3 regions of the Streptomyces sp. NBC_01224 genome follow, and region 3 is predicted to be linked to each of the others. Evidence: riboswitches for the same ligand, from Rfam matches in the RefSeq annotation. Region 3 holds a riboswitch; each other region holds the start of a gene.

Evidence for each region. A riboswitch is a leader RNA that binds a small molecule or an ion and turns the genes downstream of it on or off. The one in region 3 is predicted to bind cobalamin.
Region 1: linked by a shared signal. The riboswitch ahead of OG609_RS31430 (cobalamin biosynthesis protein) and the one ahead of OG609_RS28690 (prenyltransferase/squalene oxidase repeat-containing protein) in region 3 are both predicted to bind cobalamin.
Region 2: linked by a shared signal. The riboswitch ahead of OG609_RS44170 (ABC transporter substrate-binding protein) and the one ahead of OG609_RS28690 (prenyltransferase/squalene oxidase repeat-containing protein) in region 3 are both predicted to bind cobalamin.

What each region holds. Positions count from the first base shown of each region.
Region 1 is NZ_CP108529.1:6,977,252-6,982,574, forward strand. It holds gene cobN (cobaltochelatase subunit CobN) at 1-1,478, opposite strand, end outside; gene OG609_RS31425 (cobyric acid synthase) at 1,487-3,004, opposite strand; gene OG609_RS31430 (cobalamin biosynthesis protein) at 3,001-4,074, opposite strand; cobalamin riboswitch at 4,219-4,349, opposite strand; gene OG609_RS31435 (hypothetical protein) at 4,522-4,752, opposite strand; gene OG609_RS31440 (inorganic phosphate transporter) at 4,788-5,323, opposite strand, start outside.
Region 2 is NZ_CP108529.1:9,621,061-9,626,383, reverse strand. It holds gene OG609_RS44190 (replication-relaxation family protein) at 1-1,001, opposite strand, end outside; gene OG609_RS44185 (hypothetical protein) at 1,249-1,641, shown strand; gene OG609_RS44180 (transposase) at 1,711-1,998, shown strand; gene OG609_RS44175 (IS3 family transposase) at 2,004-2,906, shown strand; cobalamin riboswitch at 3,161-3,312, shown strand; gene OG609_RS44170 (ABC transporter substrate-binding protein) at 3,352-4,338, shown strand; gene OG609_RS44165 (FecCD family ABC transporter permease) at 4,335-5,323, shown strand, end outside.
Region 3 is NZ_CP108529.1:6,373,062-6,378,384, reverse strand. It holds gene OG609_RS28710 (FG-GAP repeat domain-containing protein) at 1-362, shown strand, start outside; gene OG609_RS28705 (ferredoxin) at 575-808, opposite strand; gene OG609_RS28700 (aldehyde dehydrogenase) at 808-2,271, opposite strand; gene OG609_RS28695 (MBL fold metallo-hydrolase) at 2,694-3,734, shown strand; cobalamin riboswitch at 3,799-3,936, shown strand; gene OG609_RS28690 (prenyltransferase/squalene oxidase repeat-containing protein) at 4,049-5,323, shown strand; gene OG609_RS28685 (SCO2322 family protein) at 5,320-5,323, shown strand, end outside.

The sequences.
Region 1 (5,323 bases), 600 kb from region 3:
AGCCAGCGGTACGTCGCCATGTAGTGGTGCGACGGCGGCATGTCCGGGTCGTGGTAGATCGCGATCGGGTTCTCGCCGAAGCCGCGTGGTGGCTGGATCAGCACCACCACGTTCCCGAACTGCAACGAGGCGAGGACGATGTCGTCCCCGTCCACGTACAGCGAACCCGGCGGCTCGCCCCAGTGCTCCAGCATCGAGTCGCGCAGCTCCGGTTCCAGCTTGTCGAACCAGGCCCGGTAGTCGGCGAGCGGCACACGCGCGGGCGCTGCCGCGAGCTGCTCCTCGGTCAGCCACTCCACGTCGTGGCCACCGGCGTTGATGAGTCGGTGGATGAGCTCGTCGCCGTTGTCGGGGTGTCCGTCGACTCCGTAACCGGCGTCGCGCAGGGCGTCCAGGACCCGCACCGCCGATGCGGGCGTGTCCAGACCGACGGCGTTGCCGACGCGCGAGTGCTTGGTCGGGTAGGCGGTGAAGACGAGGGCGAGCTTCTTCTCGGCGTTCGCCTTGTGCTTCAGGACGGCGTGGCGGACCGCGATTCCGGCGACGCGCGCGGCCCGTTCCGGGTCGGCGCGGTACACCGGTACGTCGTCGGGACCCTCCTCCTTGAAGGAGAACGGGACGGTGATCAGACGGCCGTCGAACTCGGGGATCGCGACCTGCATCGCGGCGTCCATGGGGGAGAGCGCGGCGTCGGAGGCGTCCCACGCGGCGCGCGTGGAGGTCAGGCACAGGCCCTGCAGCACAGGGACGTTCAGATCGGCGAGCGCGCCGATGTCCCAGGCCTCGTCGTCGCCCCCGGCGGAGGCGTCCGACGCACGGGTGCCGCCTGCCGCGAGCACCGTGGCGACCAGGGCGTCGGCCCTGCCGAGCAGCTCGTAGAGACCGGCGTCCGCGCCGCGCAGCGAACCGCAGTACACGGGAAGGGCGTTGGCGCCACGGGCCTCGACCGCGTCACAGAGGACGTCAACGAACGAGGTGTTCCCGGACAGCTGGTGCGCCCGGTAGAAGAGCACGCCGACGGTCGGGCGGCCCTCGACGAACGAGCGGCTGCCGTGCAGGCCCCACTCGGGCATCTTCTGCGGTTCGGCGAAGCCGTGGCCGGTCAGCAGGACGGTGTCGGAGAGGAAGCGGGCCAGTTCTACGAGGTTTCCGGGGCCGCCCTCCACGAGGTAGCGCAGCGCCTCGGCGACGACACCGGCGGGTACGGACGACTCGGCCATCAGCTCCGCGTCCGGCACGGCCTCGCCGCCCAGCAGCACGGTGGGGATGCCGGATGCCTTGAGGACGGCCAGCCCGTCCTCCCAGGCGCGCTTGCCGCCGAGAAGGCGGACGACGGCGACGGAGGAACCCTCGATCAGTGCGGGGAGTTCCTCGTGGACGTCGACGCGGGTGGGGTTGCCGATCCGGTACGGCGCGCCGGAGGCGCGGGCGGCGAGGAGGTCCGTGTCGGCGGTCGACAGCAACAGCACGGTGCTCATAGGGGCGTTCATGCGCGTGCTCCAGGTGCTCCGGGGGCGATGAAGGGAAGTCCTGACGGCGCACCCGACTCGATGAGCCGCAGCAGCGCGTCGGTGTCCGCGTGTTCTTCGATGAGGTCGCCGAGGCGGTCGAGCTGTTCCTCGCGCAGCGCGGCGAAGCCGGTGTCGGGGGCGGGGACGAAGCGCCGGCCGGCGGCCCGCGCGACCTCGCTCAGGAAGCGGCGGCGGAATTCGTCGCTCTCCAGCGAGCCGTGCCAGTGGGTGCCCCACACGGCGCCGACCCGGCAGCCGTCCAGGAATGGTTCGCCGCCGCTTACATCGGCGACGCCATGGTGGATCTCGTACCCCTCGACGGGGGCGCCGAGCGCCTCGCCGGCGGGGCGGGCGAGGGTTTTCTCGCGGTCGAAGCGGATGCGTACGGGCAGCAGGCCGAGGCCGTCGATGTGCCCGGCCCTCGACTCGACGTCGTCCTCGATGTGTTCACCGAGGAGCTGGAAGCCGCCGCAGATGCCGAGGACCGGCCGGTCCTCGGCTCCACGCCGCACCAGGGCGTCGGCGAGGCCGCGCTCGCGCAGCCAGGCCAGCGCGTTCACGGTGCCGCGGGTGCCCGGCACGATGACGAGGTCGGCGTCGGCCAGCTCCTCGGCGCGGTCCACGAACCGGACGACGACGCCCGGTTCGGCGGCCAGTGCGTCCACATCGGTGAAGTTCGACATCAGGGGTACGGCGCACACCGCGACGCGCAGCACGTCGTCGCCGTGCGGCGGCGCGACGACCGATTCGCGTACGGCTCCGCGCAGCGAGACCCTCAGCCCGTCCTCCTCGTCGATGCCGAGTCCGTGGGCGAAGGGCAGCACCCCGTAGGTCTGCCGCCCGGTGATCCCGCGCAGCATCTCCAGGCCGGGCTCCAGCAGCGACACGTCGCCACGGAACTTGTTGACGAGGTAGCCGGCGATCAGCGACTGGTCCTCGGCGTCGAGCAGCGCCGTCGTACCGAAGAACGAGGCGAAGACGCCACCGCGGTCGATGTCGCCGACGACCACCACCGGGAAGCGTGCCGCCCGCGCGATGCCCATGTTCACGATGTCCGTGCGCCGCAGATTGATCTCGGCCGGACTGCCCGCCCCCTCGCAGATCACTGCGTCATACGTGCCCCGAAGCTGCTCCAGACAGTCCACGACCGTGCCGAGAAGCGCTTCCTGCCTGCCTCCGTGGTAGCCGCGTGCGCTCATCTCGCCCACCGGTCTGCCCATCAGGACGACCTGGCTGGAGCGGTCGCTGCCGGGTTTGAGCAGGACCGGGTTCATCAGCGCGGTCGGCTCCACCCGGGCCGCCTGGGCCTGCATGGCCTGGGCGCGCCCGATCTCGGCACCCTCGCGGGTGACGAACGAGTTCAGCGACATGTTCTGCGCCTTGAAGGGCGCCACCTTCACGCCCCGGCGTACGAGCCAACGGCAGATGCCTGCCGTGACGACGCTCTTGCCCGCGTCCGAGGTGGTTCCGGCGACCAGCAGCCCGCCGCTCATGTCCGTCTCCGTCCTGCGATCCGACGTCCTGTGACCTGAAGTCCCGTGACCTGAAGTCCCGTGACCTGAAGTCCTGCGGACCGAAGTCCTGCGGACCGAAGTCCTGCGGACCGAAGTCCTGCGATCCGTCGTGCGGCGAGGCCCGCACCCAGTCGTCCCGCCACACACACGCCGAGGGCCAGCGCACTCACCCGGCGCGACAGCCGTACCGCGCGTTCGATGTCCTCGGTCTCCACCGCCCGGCCCGCCTCCCCGTTGAGGACGGGGCGGTGTTCGACCCGGCCGCCGTACGCGAGAGTCCCGCCGAGCCGTACGCCGAGCGCACCCGCGAACGAGGCCTCCACCGGGCCCGCGTTGGGGCTCGGGTGCTTCGCCGCGTCGGCCCGCCACGCCCGTACGGCTCCACGCGGCCGCCCCCCGGCGGCCACGGCGAGCAGGGCTGTGAGCCGGGCACCGGGCCAGCCCGCGAGGTCGTCGAGGCGGGCCGAGGCCCAGCCGTAGCGCCGGTGGCGGGGCGACTTGTGGCCGACCATGGCGTCGAGGGTGTTGGCGGCCCGGAATCCGACGAGCCCGGGCACACCGGCCAGCGCACCCCACACCAGGGCGCCGACCACGGCGTCCGAGGTGTTCTCGGCCACGGACTCCACCACGGCGCGGGCGATCTGCGGTCCGTCGAGGGAGTACGGGTCGCGCCCGCACAGATGCGGCAGACGCTCGCGGGCCGACTCGATGTCACCGGCCGCCAGGGCGCCGCCGATCGCCCGGGCCTCACGCCCCAGGGACGTACCGCCGACGACGGACCAGGTGGCGGCCGCGGTCAGCGCGACGGAGGCGACGGGGTGGCTGCGTACGGCACGGGTGATCAGCGCCGCACCACCCGCGGCGCCTCCGGCGCACACGAGCATGTGCAGCGCGCCCCACCCGCGGTGGTCGCGCCACAGACGCCGCTCGACGCCCGCTGCGGCCCGCCCGAAGGCGGCGACCGGATGTCCCCTGCGGGGGTCACCGAGCAGCAGATCGCCGATCAGACCGGCCGTGGCGCCGTACGCGAAAATGCGGTCGGCACGCACGGCTCAACCGGCCGATACGCCTCGAAGGACCTTCGTACAGGCGGCTCTCGTCGAGAGCGCCACAGCAACGGACGCACGGCAGCCAGGCATGGCGATATGTCCTCACTCAGGGTCCGCGCCCTGGTTCGACGTGACCGGCGACGAGAGTCTCCTGGCTCCCGGATCCGCAGTTCCCCCGGCCTTCCAACCCGCTCGCGCGTGCCGTGACTTCCGGTGTGGGGGACTGCTCCCCGGTGACAGTGGCGGGACCGCGCCGGATTCGCACCGGCTTCCTCTGCTGTCGCCGTAATTGGCTCCGGCAGTCCACCACGCTCCGCGAACGCCCGTCAACTTGCCGTTGACCTGCGACGGTGCAGTGTGCTGAGCCCCACATCGGACCGGGCACACCACAACGGGCCGGACACACGAGGTGTGTCCGGCCCGACGGGGGAGTGCGCGGAGGAGGGCTCAGGCGACGATCAGATAGATCCCGTACGCGACCGCCGCAGCGCACAGCGCGAAGCAGACGTAAGCGCCGACGCGGGCCAGCAGGAGCGAGCCTCCGGAGCCGCCCTGCGCCGCCGGTTCGGGCTGCTTGGAGAGACCGACGATGCCCAGGGTGAAGAAACCCACCAGCGCGACGGTGACGACGAGGGAGACGCCGAAGACGGAGCCGAGGGCTGCCCAGTCGATGTTCATGCTGAATCCTTAGACGGCCTGCCTAGGCGGCTGGCCTAGACGGTGGCGGGTCGCGCCGGGTCCTGGGTGGTTCCGGCCGGAGCCGGAATGGTGGTCTTGAGGTCCTGGGCCGCTGCCTGGGCCGTGGTGAGCGGCGGGCTGACGGCGGCGATGGCCGTGGTGACGACGCCCGCGGGCTCGGCGTCGCCGCCCGTCGGCGCGACATCGCCGTGGCCGACCGGCTTGCGGCGCGATACCAGCCAGATCGCCCCGGAGCCCACGACCAGCAGCGCCGCGACGACCACGACACCCCAGGTGCCCTGCTTGGTGAGGAGTTCCGCGCCCGCGCCGACCAGGCCCGCGGCGGGCAGTGTCAGACCCCAGGCGATGAACATCCGGGTGGCGGTGGACCAGCGGACCACGCCGCCCTGGCGGCCGAGCCCCGCGCCCATCACGGCGCCGGAGCAGGACTGGGTGGTGGAGAGGGAGAAGCCGAGGTGCGAGGAGGCCAGGATGACCGTGGCCGCGCTGGTCTGGGCGGCGAAGCCCTGTGGCGGCTTGAGGTCGGTGAGGCCGCTGCCCATGGTGCGGA
Region 2 (5,323 bases), 3.2 Mb from region 3:
GAAGCGTCGGAGACCGCCCCGGCCGGGCCGTGCTCTTGGAGCTGCTTCATGCCGGTGACCACGATGGGGAGCTTGCCGTCGTACATGTGGAAGCCGTCGTCGTATGCGGTTCCCTGCCAGTGCCGCTGGGTCAGCTCGGCCAGCTGTGCGATGACGGTGTTGGGGTTGCGCGGGCCGACGCGGTTGAAGACGAGCAGCAGCGGAGGGTGCGGCTGATCGCCGTGTCGGCCGTCGGGCACCCACCAGCGGGTGCGCCACATCGGCCGCTCCTTGCCGTCGGCGTCCTTCACCTTCCGCTGGCCAAACCGCACGTACTTGTCGATCTTCCCGGCGAGTACCTGCGCGGACTCGTAGCAGTTGTCGATCTCCACGAACAACAGCGGCACCCCGTCCTCGGGCGAGGTGATGACGATGTCCGCCTGGGCGCCGCCCCTGCCGGGATTGGACCAGGTGCCCGTCGCGGGCAGCGCCACCTCGGTCGCGTAGGAGGCGATGGTGCCCAGCCCGTCCGGCGCGTCGACTGCGGCCTGCGCGGCGGCGAGGACTTCGGCCGGCTCGTCAACGAGTTGGGCCAGGTCCGGCTTCGGGCGCAGCAGGGCGAGCACGGCGTCGTTGACCACCATCGGGTGGAAGGCACCGGTGCGGCCCGCGCCACGGGCCGGGTTGCCCATCTCCCCCACCGGCCGTCCCAGCTCGTAGGAGGCGGCCTTCAGGCCCATGGGCGTCAGGTTGCGCAGCGTGTCGCCACCCGAGATCTGCCCGCCGTTCTCCGCCAGGCCGTGCTTGCGCAGATCGGAGAGCACCCCGAGGTGCGAGGCGGTGCGGGCCTGCTTCCGCTTCGAGGGCTCGTCCTTGTCGGTGTGCCGGTAGCTCAGGTGCGGGGCTGAGATCTGCTGGATCTGTTCGACCGTCGCGACCTTCAGCACTCCGAGCACACGCAGCACGTCGCCGCGCAGGTTGTTCGATGACCCCGCCGGGTTCTCCTCCCGCTTCCCCGCCATCAGCTCCGCTCCCTTCCCGTCTTCTGTCCCGCGCGGCCACCTGCCGGGCGCCGGCCGCGCCCGGCCGCAGAGGGCATCCGGCCCCCAGACCCGATGATCTCCTCCTCCACGGACATCACACAGAAGTTCAGGAGGAGAGAAGAGGGTAGTGACAACGCGGCGCGCGGCCGCTTCTGTGTGGTGACCTGCGGTTTTTCCGTCCTGCTCGGTGCCGGGCACCAAAGTGGGTTCCACGGTGGCGTCCCAAGTGCGTACCGCAGGAGGCCGGGTCGGCTTGCCCGGCCGGTGGTGGGTGCGCACCGATGCCTCGAACGTCGGCCGCCTGGACGTGACGATCGTCGGCTACTCGGTCTGGCGTGACATCCCCGGCCATCGCCTGAAGCGGGCGCTGTGGCGGCTGCGGGCCATTCAGCGCGTGGGCTGGAAGAGGGCACGGCGTACCCAGATGCTGTTCAACCCGTCGGTGCACTTCGCGGCGCCGGTGCAGGTCGGCAACGAGGCTGAGCGCATCGAGCTGCCGTTGGTCCTCAAGGCCGGCTCCATGGTGCCGCTGCCGCTCATTGGGTTGGAGGTGCCCAACCGAATAGGCCGGCAGCTTCGGGGCTCACTGCGCCTGGGCACCGTGAAGTTCCCCCTCTGAAGTGGACAGCCTGATACTGGGACGGATCAGTCCCGGAGGAAGCAGTCCAGGTTGAGTGGCAAGAGCAACATGAGCAAGCGGTACACGTCGGAGTTCAAGCGGGACGCGGTGGCACTGGTCCGGTCGTCAGGGCGGAACGTCACCGAGGTCGCCCGGGAACTCGGTGTGAGTGCGGAGGGGCTTCGCGGCTGGGTGAAGCAGGCGAAGGTCGACTGCGGCGAGGGGGCGCCCGGCGCGCTGACCACGGCGGAGAAGGATGAGCTCCAGCGGCTGCGCAGGGAGAACCGGGAACAGCAGCAGACGATCGAGATCTTGAAAAAAGCAGCGGCCTTCTTCGCGAAGGAGACGATGAAGTAGGCACGCTGTGCCGTTTCATCGACGCGGAGAAGGCCGCCGAGGCCAACCCTGGCGGCTACAGCGTGGCTTTGCTGTGCCGTGTCACGGGGATCAACCGCTCCACCTTCTACTCCTGGCTGGCGGCCCGGCCGACAGCGGCCGAACGACAGTGCGCCGAGGACGAGTTGAGCGAGGAGATCCGTGAGATCCACGCCTCCTCGCGGGGTGCCTACGGCGCCCCGCGCGTGCACGCCGCGCTGCGGCGCAAGGGACATGCGATCAACCGGAAGAAGGTCGAGCGGATCATGCGCGAGCGCGACATCCGCGGCATCACCCGCCGCAGACGCCGCCACCTGACGCAACAGGACACCAAGGCCGCACCGGCTCCGGACCTGGTCGGCCGCGACTTCACCGCTAACCGGCCCGGCATGAAGCTCGTCGGTGACATCACCTATCTGCCGACGATCGACGGCTGGTGGTATCTCGCGACCGTCATCGACCTGGCGACGCGCGAGGTGATCGGTTACGCGATGGCCGAACACCATCGTGCCGAGCTGGTCACCGACGCGCTGCGGATGGCCGCCGGCCGCGGTGACCTTCAGGGTGGCTGCATCATGCACACCGATCGCGGAAGCGAGTACACGAGTGGCGAATTCCGCCGCGAACTACAGGAGTTGAACCTGAGGCAGAGCATGGGAAGAACCGGCATATGCTACGATAACGCCGCAGCCGAGAGCTTCTTCGGACTGCTGAAAGCGGAGATCGGCACCGCCGTCTGGGAGAGCCGCGAGGCGGCCCGCGCTGACATCTTCCGCTTCATCGAGGTCGAGTACAACCGCACCAGGCTCCGCAAGCACCCCGAGTTCGGGTACCTCACCCCACTCGAAACCCGAGCCAGGCTGCAGCACGACTTCACCCCCGCAGCGTAAGCAACCGCTGTCCAAGACCAGGGGGGAACTTCACCGGCCGCATCATCCGGGCCGATGTCCACGACACCGACACCTTGGAGCCCCTGCGGATCAACTTGGACGAATACACCGGCGACTGGTCCTTGCACACGGCCCGCCCCCGACCGACTGACCGGACACGAAGCCGGGCCCTCAGGGCAGCTCACATCGACCTCGCCGCTCTGCGAGTGTCTCCCGTAGCTGTGAACAACTGCTGCGCGCGTCGTGTGCAAAGCCACCCTGCCGGAATACGCGGTCTGACAGAATGGCCTCCGAAAACTCAGGCGACGCGCGTCAGGAAACCGGTGTGAATCCGGTACGGTCCCGCCACTGTGACCGGGCTGCAGCAGCCCGGAAGCCAGATACTGGCCGCGCCGCCTTCTCGTACGACCCAGGGGACGAGGACATCCCCCGGAAAGGCTCGGCCATGCCCCCGATACGCCGTGTACCACTCGCGCTCATACCCCTGCTTCTGCTGCCGCTCACCGGCTGCGGCTCCGGAACGGGCGGTGTGGGCAAGGCAGAGGCCGCACCGGCCGTCGACGGTTTTCCCTACACGGTCACCAACTGCGGTACGAAGGCGACCTTCGACGCCCCGCCGAAGCGGGTCGTCACCATGAACCAGCACGTCACCGAGATCATGCTGGCCCTCGGGCTTCAGGACCGGCTGGCCGGGACGGCCTACCTGGACGACAGAATCCTGCCGAAGTACCGGTCCGCATATGCCAGGACCAAGGTGCTCGCGAAGGAGTACCCCTCCAAGGAAGTGCTGCTCGGCGCCAACCCCGACTTCGTCTACGGCGGGTACAACAGCGCTTTCGACATGACCAAGGGCCAGGACCGGGCGGGGCTCCAGAAGGACGGCATCAACACCCGGCTGAACATCGAGAACTGCACCAAGGGCAAGGTCGGTATCGATCAGCTCGCCACCGAGATCACCCAAGTCGCCAGGATCTTCGGCGTACCGGAGCGCGGCAAGAAGCTGCTTGCCGAGGAGCGACAGAAGATCGCGGCGGTCGAGGCAGATCTCAAGGGCTCCTCGCGTCCCTCGGTGTTCGTGTACGACTCCGGCGACAGCTCTGCGTTCACCGCTGGCGGTAAGGGCATCGGCAACGAGATCGTCCGGCTCGCCGGGGGCAGGAACGTCTTCGCGGATCTCGACGCCACCTTCGGCGACGTCTCCTGGGAGCAGGTCATCAAGCGCAAGCCCGAGGTGGTCGTGATCTACGACTACGGAGGCACCACGGTGGCGGCCAAGAAAAAGCGGCTGCTGAACGATCCGGCGCTCGCGGACGTGCCGGCGGTCAAGAACAAGAAGTTCGCGGTACTCCCGCTGTCCTCGGCCGTGCTCGGTGTCCGGGTCGCCGACGCCGTGCAGGACCTGGCCGGGCAGCTGCACCCCGGCACTCCGTGAGCGCGGAGTCCGCCCGCCCCGGTCCGAAGTCCGTCCTCCGCTCGACCCCCGTCGTGATCGGCGTTCTCACGGTGCTGCTGCTCGCGGCGGCGGTGGCCGGTCTGGCGCTCGGCCCCGTACGGATTCCGCCGGGCGAGGTACTGAGTACGGTCCTGGGTGGTGAACGCACTGGTGCGTACCCGACGATCGTGTGGGAGGTACGACTGCCCAGGGTGCTGCTCGGGGCCGTCGTCGGCGCCGGGCTGGCCCTGTCGGGAACGGTGCTCCAGGCGCTGGTGCGCAACCCGTTGGCCGATCCGTTTCTGCTGGGCGCCTCGTCCGGGGCATCAGCGGGCGCTGCCGTGGTCGTCGTGCTGGGGGTCGGCGCCGGGGCGGCCACCGACGTGGCCCTGCCCATTGCCGCGTTCGCCGGGTCCATGGCTGCGCTGGTCGCCGTCTACGCGATGGCCCGGCGCGGCGGCACCATGACTACGGGCCGGCTGATTCTGGCCGGGGTGGCGATCCAGTACGTGCTGTCCGCGTTCACCAGCCTGATCCTGGTGCTGTCCTCGCGGGCCGAGCATGTGCGGGCGATTCTGTTCTGGACGCTGGGCGGCCTGGGTGGCGCCCGTTGGGACCAACTGGCGCTGCCTGCCTCGGTATTGGGCTTCGGGGCCGTACTCCTGATCAGCCTGGCCCGTCCGCTGGATCTGCTGCTGACCGGGGAGGATGGGGCCCGCAGCCTCGGCCTGGACCCCGGGCGCTTCCGGGGCGGGGTCTTCGTGCTGGTGTCACTGATCATCGGCGTGCTGGTCGCCTACAGCGGGGCGATCGGCTTCGTCGGCCTGATGATTCCGCACGCCGCCCGAATGATCGTCGGCGCGTCCCACCGCAGACTGCTGCCCGTGGCCGCGCTCGGCGGGGCCGCCTTCCTGCTGCTGGCCGATCTGCTGGCGCGGACCGTGGCAGCCCCCGAAGAGATTCCCGCCGGGGTGATCACTGCCCT
Region 3 (5,323 bases):
CTGTCCTGGTCGGCGACGGATCATGGTCCAACTACGACCTTGCCGCACCAGGAGACCGCACCGGGAACGGCCACGTCGACCTGATCGCACGCCACAAGACCAGCGGCGAACTACGCCTCTACCAAGGCACGGGGAACTCCGGCGAAGGACTCGGTACCGGCCCCACGTCCGTCGCCATCGGGTCCGGTTGGGCCCGCGCCAACCGTCCGCTGATCACGGCTGTCCCCGATGCCGACGGCGACGCCAAGGCTGACATCTGGGCAACCGGAGGCGACGGACAGCTCTACTTCTACCCGAACATCTCGGGCAGCGGAGTCGCCGTGGGCACTTCGGGATGGCAGAACTTCCAGGCACTGAGCTGATCTCAGAGGTCGTTAAGCCCTCTCAGGAGTACGTGGAAGAGGTGGCCCGTACCGGTTTCGTTCCGGTACGGGCCACTCACGTGAGAGGTGGATGCGGCGCGCCCGGACCGGACCGCGCGGGAACCCGTACCGTTCCGTCCGCATCGCCCGAGGCGTCCGGGTACTGCGCCGGGCTCGGCACCCGTCAGGTGGTGGGCGGGAGCGCAGGACCTCTACTCCTCCGGTGGGAAGACGACCTCCCCCGATCCGATCAGCGTGATCGTGATCGCCTCGACCGGGCATCCCTCGGCCGCGGCGAGGACCTTCTCGTTGGCGTCGGTCTCCGGGACCGCCGGATGGGACTGCCGGGCGGAATCCAGCGCGAATCCGCCCGGGGCGTGGTTCACACACATCCCGGAGCCGATGCAGACCCCGCGGTCGACCTCCACGGCCCAGCGGTCCCCCATCACGCACCGCCCTGGTAGCCGGCCGGCAGGTGGATCATCTTGTGCTCGAAGTACTCGCCGTATCCCTCGGGCCCGAACTCCCGCCCCAGACCGGAGTTCTTGTAGCCGCCGAACGGACCGAGCATGTCGAGGCTGAAGGTGTTCACGCTGTACGTGCCCGTCCTGACCCGGCGGGCGATGTCGATGCCGCGTTCGGTGTCGGCGCTCCAGACGCTGCCGCTGAGCCCGTAGTCGGAGTCGTTGGCGATCCGTACGGCCTCGGCCTCGTCGCCGTACGGCAGGAGGCAGATGACGGGGCCGAAGATCTCCTCGCGGGCGATGCGCATGGAGTTGTCGACGTCACCGAAGAGGGTCGGCTCTACGTACCAGCCCCGTTCCTGGGACGCCGGACGACCGCCACCGGTAAGGATCTTGGCACCCTCGTCCTGGCCGATCCGGATGTAGTCGAGCGAGCGCCGCTGCTGGCGCTGCGCGACGAGGGGACCGAGTTCGGTGGCGGGGTCGAGCGGGTCGCCGACCTTCAACCCACCCGCCGCCGCGGCGAACGCCTCGGCCATCTCGTCATAGCGCGAGCGCGGAACGAGGATGCGGGTCTGGGCCACGCACGCCTGGCCGTTGATCATCCAGGCGAAGGGAACGATGCCCGCGACGGCCGCGTCCAGATCCGCGTCCGGGAGAATCACGGCGGCGGACTTCCCACCCAGCTCCAGCGTGACCCGCGTGAGGTTGCGGGAGGCGACCTCCATCACCCGGCGCCCCGCGGCCACGGACCCGGTGAACGACACCTTGTCGACGCCCGGATGCCCGACCAGGTACTCGCTGACCTCACGGTCGGCCGGAAGGATCGAGAGCACTCCCTCCGGCAGCCCGGCCTCGGCGGCGATCTCGGCCAGGATGTAGGCGTCCAGCGGCGATTCGGGCGAGACCTTGAGCACGGCGGAGCAGCCGGCCAGCAGCGCGGGCGCGAGCTTGGCGGCGGCGGTGAACTGCGGAACGTTCCACGGCACCACGGCCGCGACCACCCCGACCGGCTCCCGGCGCACCAGCAGCGGCCCGAGCACCCCGTCCCGCCGCTCCTCGTACGGGAAGGTGCGGGCGACGGTGATCGCCGCGTCCCACACCATCATCGCGGCGAGCGCCTGGACCATGATGCTGGACGTGTACGGGGTGCCGTTCTCCGAGCTGATGACCCGGGCGATCTCCTCGTACCGCACGGCGAACGCGTCCTTGATCCGGGTGATCACCTCGATCCGCTCATCGAGGGACGCCCGCGGCCAGGGCCCCTCGTCGAAGGCCCGCCGGGCGGCGGCGACGGCCCGGTCCACATCCCCCTCGCAGGCGTGCGGCACCCGGCCGATGACCTGTTCGGTGTGCGGGGAGATGACCTCGATGACATCCCGGCCCAGTGGATCGACCAACTCCCCGCCGATGAACAGTTTTCCGTGTTCGACAAGCTCGGTCATGGCTGCTGCCTCCCGCGGCCCGGCGCGTCAGACCGACCGGCACATGGGGGGGGCGGCGTCGCGGGGCTGTCCACGCACACCTGCGGCGTTGTCGTCAGTCAACAACGCTCCGCGTTGCCTCCCTCCTCCGCCTTGCAGCTGCACGCACCCAGCCCCGCTCCTTCTCCCACCCCCATGTGCCGGTCGGTCTTACCCGACTCATTGTCTGACTCTGTGTCAGAACTGATACCAGTTCCAGTTCCAGGAGTCCACGGCTGCGACAGCACCCGCCCGGATCACCGGCGGACCGGCCCGCGTCACCTCCGGCGCACAGCACGTACCGCGCCTGACAGATGGTCGACCGGGGCTACTACTGAAACAAGTTCTCGTTACAGTGGGCGCTACGCACCACAGCTGCACGTCGCCGAGAGAGATGGGGACCCATGACACAGGTGACCGACCACGGCGGGGGCGTGCACAGCATCAAGGTCCCCATCCCTGACAATCCGCTCGGCCACACTCTTGTGCATGTTCTCGACACCGATCGCGGGCCGGTCCTGATCGATACGGGCTGGGACGATCCGGAGGCGTGGGACACGCTCACCGACGGGCTCGCCGCCGTCGGTGTGGATATCGGCGACATCCACGGTGTGGTCATCACCCACCATCACCCGGACCACCACGGCCTCTCCGGGCAGGTGCGCGAGGCGTCCGGCGCCTGGATCGCCATGCACGCGGCGGACACCGCGATCGTGCGCCGCACCCGGCAGTCGGAACCAGGCACCTGGCTGAAGTACCTCGTGGCGAAGCTCACCGCGGTCGGTGCGCCCGAGGAGCATCTCGCGCCGTTGCGGGCCGCCGCGGCCGACGGGGGCCGGATGCGTACCCTGCCCGGGTTGCGGGCCGCGATGCCGGACCGGGAGATCGTGCCCGGTGAACTCCTGGACCTGGCAGGGCGCAAGGTGCGGGCGATCTGGACCCCCGGTCACACCCCCGGTCACGTCTGCCTCCACCTGGAGGAGCACCACCCCGCCGACCTGCCCGGCCGGGGGCGCCTCTTCTCCGGAGATCATCTGCTGCCGGGCATCAGCCCGCACATCGGGCTGTACGAGGACCCGGACGACGCGACGGTGACCGACCCTCTCGGGGACTACCTCGACTCCCTGGAGCGCATCGGCAGGCTCGGGGTCGCCGAAGTGCTGCCCGCCCATCAGTACGCGTTCGCGGATGCCGCGGGGCGTGTGCGGGAACTCCTGGACCATCACGAGGAGCGGCTGACCGGGCTGCTCGGACTGCTGGCCACCCCGCTGACACCGTGGCAGCTGGCCGAGCGGATGGAGTGGAACCGGCCCTGGGAGCAGATTCCGCCTGGATCACGGAACATCGCCGTCTCGGAGGCCGAGGCGCATCTGCGTCGGCTGGTGAAGCTGGGTCGCGCGGAGGCGGTGGCGGGGAGCGAGCCCGTGACGTACGTCGCAGTGTGAAGGCGGCCCACGCTCCAGCGGGCCGGAGGGCGGGCGGTGGCGCTCCTCCCGGCCCGGAACCGCTCCGACCGCGCCCGGTACAGTGGGCGAGTCGTCATCATGCCCGTTCAGGGGGAAGCCGGTGCAAATCCGGCACTGACCACGCAGCCGTGAACCGTCGTAGGAGACGGTGAGTCGGAATGCCCTGTCCGCGGTCGTGACCGGCTCGCACCACCGGAACCCCGGTGGTCGGCACCGTCGAGGTATACGGAGCCGGAGCCTGGTGCGTGAGCGTGCCTGTGCCCGGTTCCCCCGCAGGAGAGGCCCCGCCCGCCATGACCGTACGCCGCAGCGCAGCAACGCTCGCCGCCACCGCCACCGTGCTCTGTGCGGCCGCTGCCCCGGTCGCGGTCGCAGCGCCGTCCCCGTCGCCCTCGCCGTCCGCCGCACTGCCTGCCGGGCTGTACGGGACGAAGGACCCCACGTACGACGGTGTCTGGCGGCAGTCGCTGGCCTTCCTCGCTCAGCGGGTCGAGGGCGTCACGCCCGCCACGAAGTCGGTGGACTGGCTGATCGCCCAGCAGTGCGGCAACGGCGCCTACGCCGCGTACCGGCCCGACGTCTCCCAGCCGTGCACCGAGAAGACCATGCTGGACACCAATGCCACCGCGGCCGCCGTCCAGGCGCTCGTCGAGGTGGGCGGGCACCGGGACACCGTGAACAACTCGGTGCGCTGGCTGAAGTCCGTACAGAACGAGGACGGCGGCTGGGGCTACACCGCGGGCGGGGCCAGTGACGCCAACTCCACCTCGCTGGTGATCGGCGCCCTTGCCCGGCAGGGCCAGCGGATCGCGGACATCACGACCCCGGGCGGCAAGACCCCCTACGACGCACTGCTGGGGCTCGCGATCCCGTGCGACAGCAAGGACGGCGGCGCCTTCGCCTACCAGCCCGACAAGGCCGGGAAGCTCGCCGCCAACGCTGACGCCACCGCGGCCGCCGTGCTCGGCACGATGGGCAAGGCCCTGGCCGTCGGGAACAACGCCGCGGTCAAGGCGCCCAGCTGCCACCCGGGGTCCGGTCTCACGCCCGAGCAGGCCGCGCAGAACGGCGCCCACTTCCTCGCAGACGCCCTCGCGACCAGCGGTCATCTCAACCTGGCGCCGATGCCCGGCGCCACCGACTCCACCCCGCAGCCCGACTTCGGCAATACCGCGGACGCGGTCGTCGCACTGTCGGCCGCGGGCCACCAGGACAAGGCGGCCAAGGCCGTGGCCTGGCTGAAGAAGAACTCCGGGGCCTGGGCCGAGCAGAACGGTCCCGCCGCCTACGCGCAGCTCGCCCTCGCCGCGCACGCGACCGGCGCCGACGCCCGCGACTTCGGCGGCGTCGACCTGGTCGACAAGCTGAACGCGACCGGTCCCGCCCCCGCGGCCATCACGACGCCCGACCCGTCCGCCGACACCGGGTACGTGGCCACGGAGAAGGACCAGGTCCACAGCGGGGACGACGTGATCGGCGGCGTGTGGTGGTACGTCGGCATCGGCCTCGTCGTCGGTGCGGGCGCCGGCTTCCTGATCAGCGGCCGCCGGAAGAACCAGCAGCTGTGA